DNA from 4 places in the Kitasatospora sp. NPDC059812 genome. Region 3 is predicted to be linked to each of the others. Evidence: riboswitches for the same ligand, from Rfam matches in the RefSeq annotation. Region 3 holds a riboswitch; each other region holds the start of a gene.

Region 1 (3,160 bases), on a different contig from region 3:
CCCCCCCCCCCCCCCCGGGCCGGCCTGGGCGTGTCCCGCGCCCATGTCCACTGCTGCGGCGATCACCCGGTCGAGCGGTCACCCGACATGACCATCCCGGGCGGTCGATTCGCCCCGTAGCAGCGGTGGTTCCTCACCCGACGCATCCGGCACATCCGGTGCATCCGGTGCATCCGGTGCATCCGGCACTGGTCAGAGCGCGACGCCGTGGGCCCGCAGGTAGGCGACCGGGTTGATGTCCGAGCCGTACTCCGAGCCGTTGCGGATCTCGAAGTGCAGGTGCGGGCCGGTCACGTTGCCGGTCGCGCCGGAGAGGCCGATCTGCTGTCCGGCCTTGACGGCCTGACCGATCTTCACACCGATCGAGGAGAGGTGCGCGTACTCGGCGAAGTGGCCGTCGGCGAGCTTGATCTCGACCTCGTTGCCGTAGGCGCCGCCGTTGCCGGCCTTCACCACGACGCCGTTGCCGACGGCGCGCAGCGGGGTGCCGGTGGAGGCGACGAAGTCCTGGCCGGTGTGGTGGCCGGAGGCCCACATCGAGCCGGCCACGCCGTAGGCGGTGCCCAGCTTCGGGCTGGCCAGCGGGGCGACGAAGGCGGAGGCGGCGGCGACCGGCACGGCGGTGACCGCGGTGGTCGGCGCGGCGGTCTGCAGCTGGGTCTGGAGCTGGGCGGACGGCTTGGCCGCCTCGGTCCGGACCTCCAGCTGGGCCTGCGGCTTGGCGGCGGTGGTGGCCGGCGCGGCGTCCTGGGCGGACGGCTGGGCGGGCTTCGCCGGGGCAACGGGCTTGGCCGGGGCGGCCTGGCCGGCGATCACGAGCTGCTGACCGGGGAAGATCAGGTCCGGGTTGCCGCCGACGACCTCGCGGTTGTGGTCGTACAGCGCCTGCCAGCCGCCGTCGACGTGCTGGGCGTCGGCGATCCGGGACAGGGTGTCGCCGCTGACGACGCGGTAGCTCTCCTGCGACGGGGCCTGGGCCTGGTCGGCGGGAGCGGCGGCCGGGGCGGCGGTGACGGCGGCGGCCGGCGCGGGGTAGGCCTGGGCGCTCATCGCGGTGACGAGCGGCAGGGCGAAGGAGACACCGGTGACGGCGGTGGCGATCCCGATGCGGGCGGCGCGGGGCAGGGCGATACGACGAGCCTGTGCAGGCATGGAATTTTCCTCTCCGACGCCTGCGAGGTGAGCTGTCGGGTTCGGGCTGGAGTTGCCCGGCCGCACATGCGGCTTCACCCCTAGCCGGCCCTGGATCCGGGTACGCGAAAGCGTGCCGTTTCCGGTCCGGCGACTTACCTGTGGGTCCCCCGCTCCTGCCGTACAGAGTTCGGTGCGAGCCACCGGGCAGCGGCAGGATTCGGCGTTCCACCCGGTGGATCCGTCCGGACTGGCCGGGCGGTCGCTGAACTAAAACCCATCCGTTCGGGTGAAGCAATGTCGATCACTTGAACCGGCAACAACCCCCCGAGCTGCGGTGACCCTCCGAATGATCGGCTGCACCGTACGTGCACAATCCATTCACCCGGCGCCACTGATCCACGACGCTGCGCCGATTCCGCCACCGCTGCGCACCCACCCGCTCACGCACCGCGCACCCACCGACACACCCCCCGGTGACCCTTGTCACGTACGCCCCACGGGCGCAGGATCGGCCCGTGGCCACCTCCGAAGCAGGAACACTGCGCCTGGGCACCTCGCGGGGACGCTGGGTCCTCCTCGCGACGGTGCTCGGCTCCAGCATGGCGATGCTCGACGGCACCGTGGTGAACGTCGCGCTGCCCCGCATCGGCACCGATCTCGGCGCCTCCCTCGCGTCCCTGCAGTGGACGCTCAACGCCTATCTGCTCACCCTGGCCGGACTGATCCTGCTCGGCGGCGCGCTCGGCGACCGGTACGGCCGGCGCCGGGTCTTCCTGATCGGCGTGCTCTGGTTCGCCGCCGCCTCCGCGGCCTGCGCCGCCGCCCCCACCATCCACGTGCTGATCGCCGCCCGCGCCGTCCAGGGCATCGGCGGGGCGCTGCTCACCCCCGGTTCGCTCGCCATGCTGCAAGCCGTCTTCCACCCGGACGACCGCTCGGCGGCGGTCGGCCTGTGGTCGGGCCTCGGCGGGGTGTCGGCCGCGGTCGGCCCCTTCCTCGGCGGCTGGCTGGTGGACGGCCCCGGCTGGCGGTGGATCTTCCTGCTGAACCTGCCGCTCGCGGCCGCCGTGGTCGCGGTCACCTCCCGGTTCGTCCCCGAGAGCCGGAACGAGAGCGCCGTCGGCCGCTTCGACGTGCTCGGCGCGCTGCTCGCCGCGCTCGCCCTCGGCGCGATCACCTATGCGCTGACCGCCGCCGGAGAAGGCCTGTCCCCCGCGGTCTGGCTCACCGGCGTGATCGGCCTGCTGCTCGGCGCGGCCTTCATCGCGGTCGAGCGCCGCGCCGCCGAGCCGATGCTGCCGCTCGGCCTCTTCTCCTCCCGGCTGTTCACCGCCGTCAACCTGGTCACCCTCTGCGTCTACGCGGCGTTCAGCGGGGTGTTCTTCCTGCTGGTGGTGCAGTTGCAGATCGTCTCCGGCTTCTCCCCGCTGGTCTCCGGCCTCGCCCTGATCCCGATCACCGTGCTGATGCTGACCCTGTCGGCGCGCGCCGGGCGGCTGGGCAAGCGGATCGGCCCCCGGATCCCGCTCACCGTCGGTCCGCTGCTGTGCGCCGCCGGGGTGCTGCTGATGCTGCGCATCGGCCCCGGCTCCTCCTACTGGGCGGACGTGCTGCCCGCCGTCACGGTGCTGGGCTGCGGGATGACCCTGCTGGTCGCGCCGCTGACGGCGACGGTGCTGGCCGCCGTCGAGGTCCGGCACGCGGGCATCGCCAGCGGCGTCAACAACGCCGCCGCCCGCGCGGCCGGGCTGCTCGCGGTCGCCGCGCTGCCCTCGCTCGCCGGGCTGAGCGGCGACGCCTACCGGGTGCCGTCCGCCGTGGACTCCGCCTTCCGCACCGCGATGCTGATCTGCGCCGGACTGCTGGTCACCGGCGGGCTGACGGCCTTCGCCACCGTCCGCGGCAACGTGCTCGCGCCGGTGGACCGCCCGGTGGCCGAGCCGGACTGCGAGTGGGCCTGCGGCACCACCCCACCACTCGACCCGGGCCACGTCCACACGGACGAGGGCCCCGCCACCGGATCGGC
Region 2 (3,160 bases), on a different contig from region 3:
TCGCCCGCCTGCAGGCTGTCCAGCGAGACGCGGGTGCTGGCGGCGGCCTGGTCGGCGGCGACGCGTGGGACGGAGACACCCGCGGCGCGCAGCGCGGCCTGGGTCAGGCCGGAGCAGTCCCAACCGCCGTTGCCGGTACCGCCGTAGACGTACGCCTGGCCGACCTTCGACTGGGCGAAGGAGACCGCGGCGGCCATGCTGCCGGTGGCGGCCGGGGCCTGAGCGGGGGTCTGCGCCTGGGCGGCCGGCTTGGAAGCCGGCTTGGCGGCCGGGGCCGGGGCCGGGGCCTGCGGCTGGGCGGTCGGCTTGGCGTTCACGGCGGCGCCGTTGGAGGTCTGGCCGGACTTCTGCGAGCGGTCGAACCAGGTGAAGTCCGAGCCGGACTGGTCGGTCTGAGCCGACTGCTGGGCCTGGCCGCCGTCCTTGAACGAGAGGCGCTGGCCCGGGTAGATGGTGTCCGGACCCTCGGTCAGGGTGCCGCGGTTGAGCTCGTACAGCCGCTGCCAGCCGCCCTGGAGGTTGTGCTTGTCGGCGATCGAGGACAGCCAGTCGCCGGAGGCGACGGTGTAGTCGTCGCCCTGGGGCTGGGCGCTGTTCTGGGCCTGGTTCTGGCCCTTCTGCGCCGAGGTGCCGTTGGCGGAGTCGGCGGGGGCCTGTGCCTGGTCCTGGGCCGGTGCGGCCGGCTTGGCGGGCTTCGCGGCCGGGGTGGCCGGGGCCTGGCTCTGCGCGGGCTTGGCGGCCGGGGTGGCCGGGGCCTGGCTCTGCGCGGGCTTGGCGGCCGGGGTGGCCGGCTTCGCGGCGGGCTTGGTGGCGGTCGAGCTGGCAGCCGAGCCGGTGGTCGAGCCGGCCGAGGTGTCGACGGCAGCCGCGGCGCCGCCCTTGGTCAGGCCGGCCTGGACCGAGCACACCGGCCAGGCGCCGGGGCCCTGCGAGGCGAGGACCTTCTCGGCGACGGCGATCTGCTGGTCCTTGGTGGCCTGGTTGGCCTGGGGGGCGTACGCGGTGCCGCCGAAGGCGGCCCAGGTGCTGGAGGTGAACTGCAGGCCGCCGTAGAAGCCGTTGCCGGTGTTGATGCTCCAGTTGCCGGTGCTCTCGCACTGGGCGACCTTGTCCCAGGTGGCGACGGAGGCGGCGGAGGCGGTGCCGGAGGTGAGGCAGGGGATGGTGAGGCCGACGCCCGCGACGCCGATGGCGGCGATCACGCGTCGGGTACGACTGGACAGACGGGTGCCGTTGGTGGGCAGCATGAAGACGCAGTCCTCTCCCACGCCTGCGAGGTGAGCTGTCGGATTCGGGCTGGAGTTGCCCGGCCGCGCTGTGGGCGCGGCTTCACCCCTAGCCCTGGATCGTTCCGGGGAACGGTCCGGGGCGACTTACCTGTGGGTCCCCCGCTCCTGCCGTGGTGCGTTTTCGCGCTGCCAGGACATCCGACGGCAGGACTCGGCGTCGCGGATGAACTGGGTTCGTGTGGCCACGAACGGGGAGCACGTTAAGCAGACTTAAGTTCAAACTGCAAACACCTGTGACGCGCATCACGGTTTGGCGAGAACGGTCGTTCCCCTCGCTCGCCATGATCGAAAATGGCCGATTTCCGGCAATGCCGCGAAGGGCGTGCACAACTGTCTGTGCTTCAGGAGGCGGGTGACGGCGGGTCGGGTCCCCCGGGGGCCGCCCGCCGAGAAGGAGGTGCGTCCACACTGTGGCCGTCGGGGGATGGATCGAGCGACGGCGAACAAATGCGGATAGAACGGACATCGCACCTATTCGCCCTTTAACTCCCTTACGGGACAAGCAGGAAGGGCCCGGAACGGCTACGTTCCGGGCCCTTCACGCGTGCGGTGACCGCTACTGGCCGGCCGACTCCTCGGTGGCGGTGCGAGCGGCGTGGGCGGCGTGACCGCCCCGGCCGGAGTGGTCGGCGTGCGCGCCCTCGGCGGTCTCCGCCGCCTCGGCCTCGGCCTGCGCCAGGGCCTCGGGGGAGGGTGCCGGCAGCGCGGCCAGGTAGGTGGCGGCGATCAGCTGGCCGACCGTCGGGTAGGCGCCCAGCGGCGCCGCGGACGGGCAGCCGGTCTCCTCGGCGGCCGTGGCGAGCAGTTCGGAGTCGGCCTCCGGCCCGATCACCAGCGGGGCCAGCGCCGGGCGCTGGGAGCCGGTCTCCTTGAGGTGGTTGACGGCCGCGGCGACCGAGCCCGGCACGTCGAGCGCGGCGGGCACGACCGGGACGGCCAGTCGTGCCGCCAGCAGGACACCGGTGATGCCGGCCGCGGCAGCGGCCTCCTCGCCGCCGACGGTGGTCAGCACGACGCCGTCCGCGGCGGTCGCGATGGCGAACAGCCGGGCCCGGTCGGCGCGTGCCAGACCGGCCTCGGACAGGCGCACGTGCACGGCCTCGGCGAGCAGCGGGTGCGGGCCGAGCACGTCGGTGACGGGGGCTCCGTACTCCGCGGCGAGGGCGTGAAGTTCGGTCAGGAATCCGTGCGGGCCGGGTACCAGCGGCACCAGGACCGGCGCGGGCAGGCCCGCCTCGGCGGCCATGGCCAGCAGTTCGGCGACGGTGCGGTCGTCACTGTCGACCCCCTGGGCGGCTTCGCCCGGGAGGTAGCCGACGGCGGTCTGGATGCCGCTCTGCTCGCTGCGGACGATCGACAGCAGCTCCTCGACGACCGAGCGGGACTCGGGCCCGGCGGTCGCGGGCACGGCGAGCACCAGGGCCGGGGAGCCGGCCGGGATCTCGGGGCGCTCGGGGCGGCGGTGGCGCCCCCGCGCACGGGAGCCTGGAGTGCGGACGGGCAGTGGCGCGCCCGGGATGGCTGCGGTGCTCATGCCGGAGATCGTAGGACATCGGCCCGTCAGGCCTGCATTCGGCTGCCGTTCGAGTTTCACGTGGTCATGGCGGGTGCGCCGCGTTCCCGCCGTGTCCGTCCGGGCGGTTTGCCCGCAATCCGGACATATCTCACCCAGCCTTCGAGCGATCACCGCTCGTAGCCCTGACGTGTCCGACGGGGCGTCGAGTTGCCTGTGTGGCGCGTGAGATGTCTCACAGCCAGGAGGTCGCCTGACGGAGCGTCACGGCAGCGCGACTCCGGGCGTCTGAAGATCAACATTCAGCGGGGAACCGCTCACGGCCGGTTATCGAGAATCTGGCGATTCACTCGGCTAT
Region 3 (3,160 bases):
GGGGGCCGGTGAGTCGTACGGGGACCATGGCAGCCGACCCTACTCCCGGCCAGCGGTTACCGTTCGAGCTATGAACGACGAAGACCTGCGGCTCGCCCCGCGCACCAGGGCCGCCGACCTGCTCGCCTGGGCGGCGGAAGAGGACCGCACCCCGGTGGCCGAAGCGCCGCTGCGCGCGGTGCTGGCCCTGCTGGAGCTGGGCGAGGGCAGGATGCACGACGGCTGGCCCGAACTGACCTCGAACGCGGTGGAGCACCTGCTGTACGAGCGGCTCTACCTGTACGTCCAACCCGAACCGGAGGCGGACCCGTTCGCGTACGGCGCCGCCGTCCGGCTGCTGACCGACCACCAGCGGGCCGCCAAGCGGCTCAACGCCAAGCGCCAGGAGCGGCTGCACGCCGAGGCCGAGTGGCAGGGCGAGGTCGCGGCCGGGCTGCTGCGCCGCGCCGACCTGGTGACCTGGCCCCGGCTGTACGCGCTGCTGCTGCACGCGTACGGGGCGGACGTCACGGATCCGGAGGCGGTGCGGGAGTGGCTGACCGGCTTCCGGGAGCTGGCGCAGGAGGAGCGGCTGGCCAGGTTCGCCGCACTGGCGCAGACCGGCTGGCTGGACGAGGTGGACGAGCAGGGCTGGAGCCCGACCCGGGTGATCTCGGTCGGCATGGCCACCGACGGCGCGCGTCGGCTGCTGGAGCAGGGCCTGATGCGGCGCAGCTACCGCAACCTGACCGAGCTGACCGCGCTGGGGCGGCCGATGCCGGACGAACTGGCCGGGGACTTCGGGGCGTTCGAGGAGGCGGCGGTGGAGGCCGCGCTCGACCTGTACGGGGAGTGGACGGTGCCCGGGCTGCCGCGACTGCTGGTGGAGGAGTTCCCGGACCTCGCGCCGGAGCCGGGGCAGGAGGAGATCGACGCGTACCTGGCGGGGCTGGCGCAGGAGGAGTTCGACGCCCGCCTGGAGGAGCTGGCGGGGCCGGCGCAGGAAGAGTCCGACGCGCACCCGGCGGGGCCGGCCGACCCGGCGGACCCGGCGGACCCGGCGGACCCGGCGCAGGAGTGACGCGGCGAAGCCCCGGCCGCCGGTGCCTTTCGGTTCCGGCGGCCGGGGCTTCGCGGGTGCGTCAGGGGTTGAGGCCGCGCTGCTGGAACCAGGTCTCCGGGTCGACGGGGGCGCCGCCACCGGGGCGGACCTCCACGTGCAGGTGCGCGCCGGTGACGTTGCCGGTGGCGCCGACCTTGCCGATCTGCTGGCCGGAGCCGACCTTGCCGGAGCCCTTGATGATCGAGGAGAGGTGGCAGTACCAGATCTCGGTGCCGTCGGGCAGGGTCTCGACGATCCGGTAGCCGTACGAGCCGGACCAGCCGGCCGAGGTGATGGTGCCCTGGCCGACCGCGTAGACGGGGGTGCCGGTGTCGGCGGCGAAGTCCAGGCCGGTGTGCAGGTGGGCCCAGTAGCGGGCGCTCTGGCCGTAGTGGGCGGTGAGGTGGTAGTCGCGCACCGGCAGGGTGAGGGCGGCGGCCTTGGCCCGCTCGGCCTCCTCGGCGGCCCGCTTGGCCTCGGCCTCCTTGGCGGCGGCCTTGGCCTCCGCCTCCTTCGCGGCCTGGACGCGGGCGTCCTCCTCGGCGGCGGTGCGCTGGCTGTCGGCCTGCAGCTGGATGCGGGCGGCGAGCGCGAGGCCGGGGTCGGCGGAGAGGGCGACCGGGGTCTCGTCCGGGGTCTCGATGGCGGGGGCGGCGGCCGGGGTGGCGGAGGCGAAGCCGGTGGCGCCCAGGGTCGCGGCGACGGCGGTGACGCCGAGCAGCGGGGAGGTCCCACGGACCTGACGCGGCATCCGGTGCCGGTTGGTCTCGGCGTCCGGGCCCGCGTACTCGGGGCCGTCCGGGCCGGGGTGGTCGAGGAGCCGGGTACCTGCTGCGAGGCCGGCCGGGTGTGCCGGGGTGTGCGTCGACGCCACGGAGGCGCGCTCCTTTCCTTCCTTCGCGCCTACCGGGTTAGCTGACGGGTTCGGAGCAGGAAGGTCTCCTACGGCTGGGCCGAAGCCCCGCCGATTCACCCCAAGGAACGTGGTTCCCCGGCTCCCTGACCTGCCCGGAGGCCGGTCGGCGGGATTAGGCGACGGCGCACGGTGCCGTCTGGGTACGGCGTTGAGGACCGCGCTGCGTTATCAAACGTTAATCCTAGGAGGCCCTGATTCCAAGCCGTTCGCCCGGGACGACCGGAGACAGGCGGGGCACTCTGGGACGCGAAGGGCGTTTTGTCCCCCTTGGGCCCCTTGGGCACGCTTGAACACCATTGACGCCACCTCACGTGATCGGACGTCAACGGACGGCCCTTCATTCAGGCACTCACCACTGACCTCCCCCGCCCCACAGGGTGCGAAGGCTTGACGGCTAAGGCTATTAGCCTTAGCTTTATGGCTATCGGCAGCACGCCGAAGCCCGCACCGGCAGCCCCCGGAGGCCCACCATGAACGCCACCAGCGCCCCCACCACCCAGTACCTCGACGTCACCGGCGGCCGCCTCGCCTACGACGACACCCGGCAGGGCGACGGCACCCCCGTCGTGCTGCTCCCCGGAATGCTCGACACCCGCGCCGCCTACCGGCACCTCCACCCGCTGCTGGCCGCCGCCGGCCGCCGGGTCATCACCATGGACCTGCGCGGCTTCGGCGAATCCTCGATCATCTGGGACGACTACTCCCCCGCCGCCATCGCCACCGACGTCCTCGCCCTGCTCGACCACCTCGGCATCGGCCGCGCCGTCCTGGTCGGCAACTCCTACACCGGCGCGACAGTCGTCAAGGCCGCCGGCGACGCCCCGGAACGGGTCGCCGGCATCGCCCTGATCGACGCCTTCGTCGAGAACCCCCCGCCCGGCGCCCTCATGCGCGGCGCCCTCCGCGTCATGGGCGCCCTGACCGTCCACTCGCCCGCCTTCTGGGGCCTCTACCACCGCAAGCTGGCCTACCCGGGCGCCAAGCCCGCCGACTTCGACACGTACGTGGCCGGACTCGTCGCCGCCATGCGCACCCCCGGCCGAAAGACCGCCACCCGCGGACACGTCGGCGGGGACTCCGCGCCCGTCGGCTGGACCGCGGCCGTCCGCTGCCCCTCGCTCGTCATCATGGGCAGCAAGGACCCCGACTTCCCCAAGCCGGAA
Region 4 (3,160 bases), on a different contig from region 3:
GCCCAGCTTGACGGTCATGGCCTTCCAGCCGTCCCAGTCCGACTCGTCCAGCGGGTCCTCGATGGAGACCAGCGGGTAGGCGTCGACCAGCTCGGCGTAGTACTCGATGAGCTCGGCGGCGGAGATGGCCTTGCCCTCGAACTGGTAGGCGCCGTCCTCGTAGAACTCGGACGCGGCGACGTCCAGGGCGAGCGCGATGTCGCGGCCGGGCACGTAGCCGGCCTTCTGGATGGCCTCGGTGATGAGGTCCAGGGCCTCGCGGTTGCTGTCCAGGTTCGGCGCGAAGCCGCCCTCGTCGCCGAGGCCGGTGGACAGGCCGCGCTCCTTCAGCACGCCCTTGAGGGTGTGGTAGACCTCGACGCCCCAGCGGACGGCCTCGGAGAAGGACTCCGCGCCGATCGGGGCGATCATGAACTCCTGGATGTCGACGTTGGAGTCCGCGTGCGAACCGCCGTTGAGGATGTTCATCATCGGAACGGGCAGCACGTGCGCGTTCGGGCCGCCCAGGTAGCGGAACAGCGGCAGGTCGCTGGCCTCGGAGGCGGCGTGCGCCACGGCCAGCGAGACGCCCAGGATCGCGTTGGCGCCGAGCGAGGACTTGTCCGGGGTGGCGTCCAGGTCGAGCATGGCCTGGTCGATCAGGCGCTGCTCGGTGGCGTCGTAGCCGACCAGCTCCGGGCCGATCTGCTCGATGACGGCCAGGACGGCCTTCTCCACGCCCTTGCCGAAGTAGCGGTTCTTGTCACCGTCGCGCAGCTCCAGCGCCTCGAAGGCGCCGGTGGAGGCACCCGACGGGACAGCGGCACGACCGGTGCTGCCGTCGTCGAGGCCGACCTCGACCTCGACCGTGGGGTTGCCACGCGAGTCGAGAATCTCACGGGCTACGACGACATCGATGGACGGCACGAGGCATCTCCTTGCGGAAGCAGGGTCCGGCTGACGTTGGGTGCTGCCGGCGGGACGATTGCGGAGTCGTTACGACCAGAGCCTAACCGCCCCGGCCCCCGGGGCCGCGCTGGCCTCGGTCCCGTCTCAGCGTGTGGCCCGGCTACCCACCAGTAGTTCACCTGCTTGCCCGATCGAAGCGGGCGAATACGGGGGAATGCGGGCGAAGGGGGACGGCGCCCGTCCCCCTTCGCCCGCAGGGCGCGGGCCGCTCAGGGCCCGGGCCGCTCAGCCGAGGTGCAGCACCTGGCCGGGCATGATCAGGTTGGGGTTGCCGCCGACGGTGCCGCGGTTGCCGTCGTACACCGACTGCCAGCCGCCGGACACGCCCTGGGCGGCGGCGATCGTCGACAGCGTGTCGCCGGCCCGGACGGTGTAGTCGTGACCGCCCTGCGCGGCGGCGGGCTGCGCGGCCGGGGCGGACTGTGCGGGCTGCGCGGCGCGGGGCGCGTACTGCGGCTGGGCGGCGGGCTGGCCCGCGTACTGCTGGTAGACGCTCTGGTGGCTGGTCCAGTACCAGGCGCCGTTGTTCTGGTACCAGTACACCTTCGCGTCGGCGTCCCAGCCGGCCTTGCCGGAGAAGCCCTGGGTCTGCGGCTGCGTCTGCTGCGGGGCCTGCTGGACGGGCTGCTGGGCGGCCGGCTTCGGGGCGGCCTGCTGGACCGGCTGCTGGGCGGGCTTCGGGGTCTGCGCCTGCTGGGTCGGCTTGGCGGCGGACTGCTTGGCGGGCTTGGCGTCCGTGGAGGTGTCCACGGAGGCCGGGGCGCCGCCCTTGCTCAGACCGGCCTTCTGGGAGCAGACGGGCCAGGCGCCCGGGCCCTGCGAGGCCAGCACCTTCTCGGCGACCGAGATCTGCTGCGCCTTGCTGGCCTGGTTGGCCTGCGGGGCGTAGGAGGTGCCGCCGTACGCCTTCCAGGTGCTGGGCGTGAACTGCAGGCCGCCGGAGAAGCCGTTGCCGGTGTTGATGCTCCAGTTGCCGCCGCTCTCGCACTGGGCGACGGCGTCCCAGGTGGAGGCCGGGGCGGCGGAGGCGCCGGTGGCGGTGAGGAGCGGCATCGCGAGTCCGACGCCGGCCACACCGGCGACGGCGATGGCCTTCTCGGTCTGGGTGCGACGACGGTGGCGGCCAGTTCCAACGAACAGCATGACGAGGTCCCTCTCCGCACGCCTGCGAGGTGAGCTGTCGGGTTCGGACCGGGAGGTGGCCCGGCCGCCGAAAGCGGAAACGATTCCGCTCGGGCGGCTTCACCCCAAGCCGTTGGGGAACGGCAACAAACCTGGTTCCCCCGCCCCTGCCCAGGGTCTGGTCGGTTTCCCGTGACGCGGCGGGCAGGATTCGGCGTTCCGCGCACGAGGTCCGCAGCTGCGAACTCCAGGGAGAGTAGACAGATCATCAGACCAATAACAAGCTCATATCACCGATATCACACACAAATTACGGCGCGTGGTCAATCGCCTACCAACGGCGGCGGTATGTCCGGATTAATGCGGGTTCAGACCTGGCTCCACGAGCCGCCGGAGACGCGCCGTCAGCGTGTCGGAGCGTCGGCCGACGTGACCGGCGCGTGCGGAGAGCGGGCCTCCGGTGTGAATTCGACCGGGAGTTCCCGCAGGCCACGCATGATCAGGCCGCCCCGCCAGCGCAGGTTCTCCGGGCTTTCCGCGAGCCGCAGGTCCGGCAGCCGGGAAAGCAGCGTGGTCAGTGCGCTCCGCCCCTCCAGGCGGGCCAGCGGGGCGCCGATGCAGTAGTGGATCCCGTGGCCGAAACCCAGGTGCGGATTGTCCGTGCGGGCCAGGTCCAGGGTGTTCTCGTCCGCGAACCTGGCCGGATCGCGATCCGCCGCGGCCAGCACCACCAGCACCGGATCGCCCACCGGGATGTCCACCCCGCCGATCGACAGCGGCCGCGTCGCGAAGCGCCACGTCGCCATCTCCACCGGCCCGTCGTAGCGCAGGAGTTCCTCGATCCCGGTGTCCAGCAGCGCCGTCTCGCCGCGCACCACCGACTCCTGCAGCAGCCTGCGCTGCTCCGGGTTGCGCAGCAGCGCGTACGTGCCGTTGCCGATCAGGTTGACGGTCGTCTCGAACCCCGCGAACAGGAGGATGAACGCCATCGCGGCGGCCTCGTTCTCGTTCAGGTGCTCGCCGTGGTCGCTCGCCCGGATCAGGCCCGAGATCAGGTCCTCGCCCGGATCCGCCCGCTTGCGGTGGATCA

Evidence for each region. A riboswitch is a leader RNA that binds a small molecule or an ion and turns the genes downstream of it on or off. The one in region 3 is predicted to bind cyclic di-AMP.
Region 1: it holds a riboswitch for cyclic di-AMP, as region 3 does, so the genes downstream of both, ACFV6D_RS31335 (peptidoglycan DD-metalloendopeptidase family protein) here and ACFV6D_RS33520 (M23 family metallopeptidase) in region 3, are expected to answer to the same signal.
Region 2: it holds a riboswitch for cyclic di-AMP, as region 3 does, so the genes downstream of both, ACFV6D_RS22920 (transglycosylase family protein) here and ACFV6D_RS33520 (M23 family metallopeptidase) in region 3, are expected to answer to the same signal.
Region 4: it holds a riboswitch for cyclic di-AMP, as region 3 does, so the genes downstream of both, ACFV6D_RS36205 (transglycosylase family protein) here and ACFV6D_RS33520 (M23 family metallopeptidase) in region 3, are expected to answer to the same signal.

What each region holds. Positions count from the first base shown of each region.
Region 1 covers NZ_JBHWIO010000086.1:17,880-21,039, forward strand. Annotated here, with positions in the region: gene ACFV6D_RS31335 (peptidoglycan DD-metalloendopeptidase family protein) at 193-1,152, opposite strand; cyclic di-AMP (ydaO/yuaA leader) riboswitch at 1,155-1,337, opposite strand; gene ACFV6D_RS31340 (MFS transporter) at 1,650-3,160, shown strand, end outside.
Region 2 covers NZ_JBHWIO010000047.1:58,848-62,007, forward strand. Annotated here, with positions in the region: gene ACFV6D_RS22920 (transglycosylase family protein) at 1-1,268, opposite strand, end outside; cyclic di-AMP (ydaO/yuaA leader) riboswitch at 1,255-1,415, opposite strand; gene ACFV6D_RS22925 (hypothetical protein) at 1,846-2,823, opposite strand.
Region 3 covers NZ_JBHWIO010000100.1:21,579-24,738, forward strand. Annotated here, with positions in the region: gene ACFV6D_RS33510 (GNAT family N-acetyltransferase) at 1-28, opposite strand, end outside; gene ACFV6D_RS33515 (hypothetical protein) at 71-1,060, shown strand; gene ACFV6D_RS33520 (M23 family metallopeptidase) at 1,122-1,955, opposite strand; cyclic di-AMP (ydaO/yuaA leader) riboswitch at 1,968-2,126, opposite strand; gene ACFV6D_RS33525 (alpha/beta fold hydrolase) at 2,468-3,160, shown strand, end outside.
Region 4 covers NZ_JBHWIO010000124.1:9,938-13,097, reverse strand. Annotated here, with positions in the region: gene eno (phosphopyruvate hydratase) at 1-906, opposite strand, end outside; gene ACFV6D_RS36205 (transglycosylase family protein) at 1,174-2,091, opposite strand; cyclic di-AMP (ydaO/yuaA leader) riboswitch at 2,097-2,264, opposite strand; gene ACFV6D_RS36200 (cytochrome P450) at 2,475-3,160, opposite strand, start outside.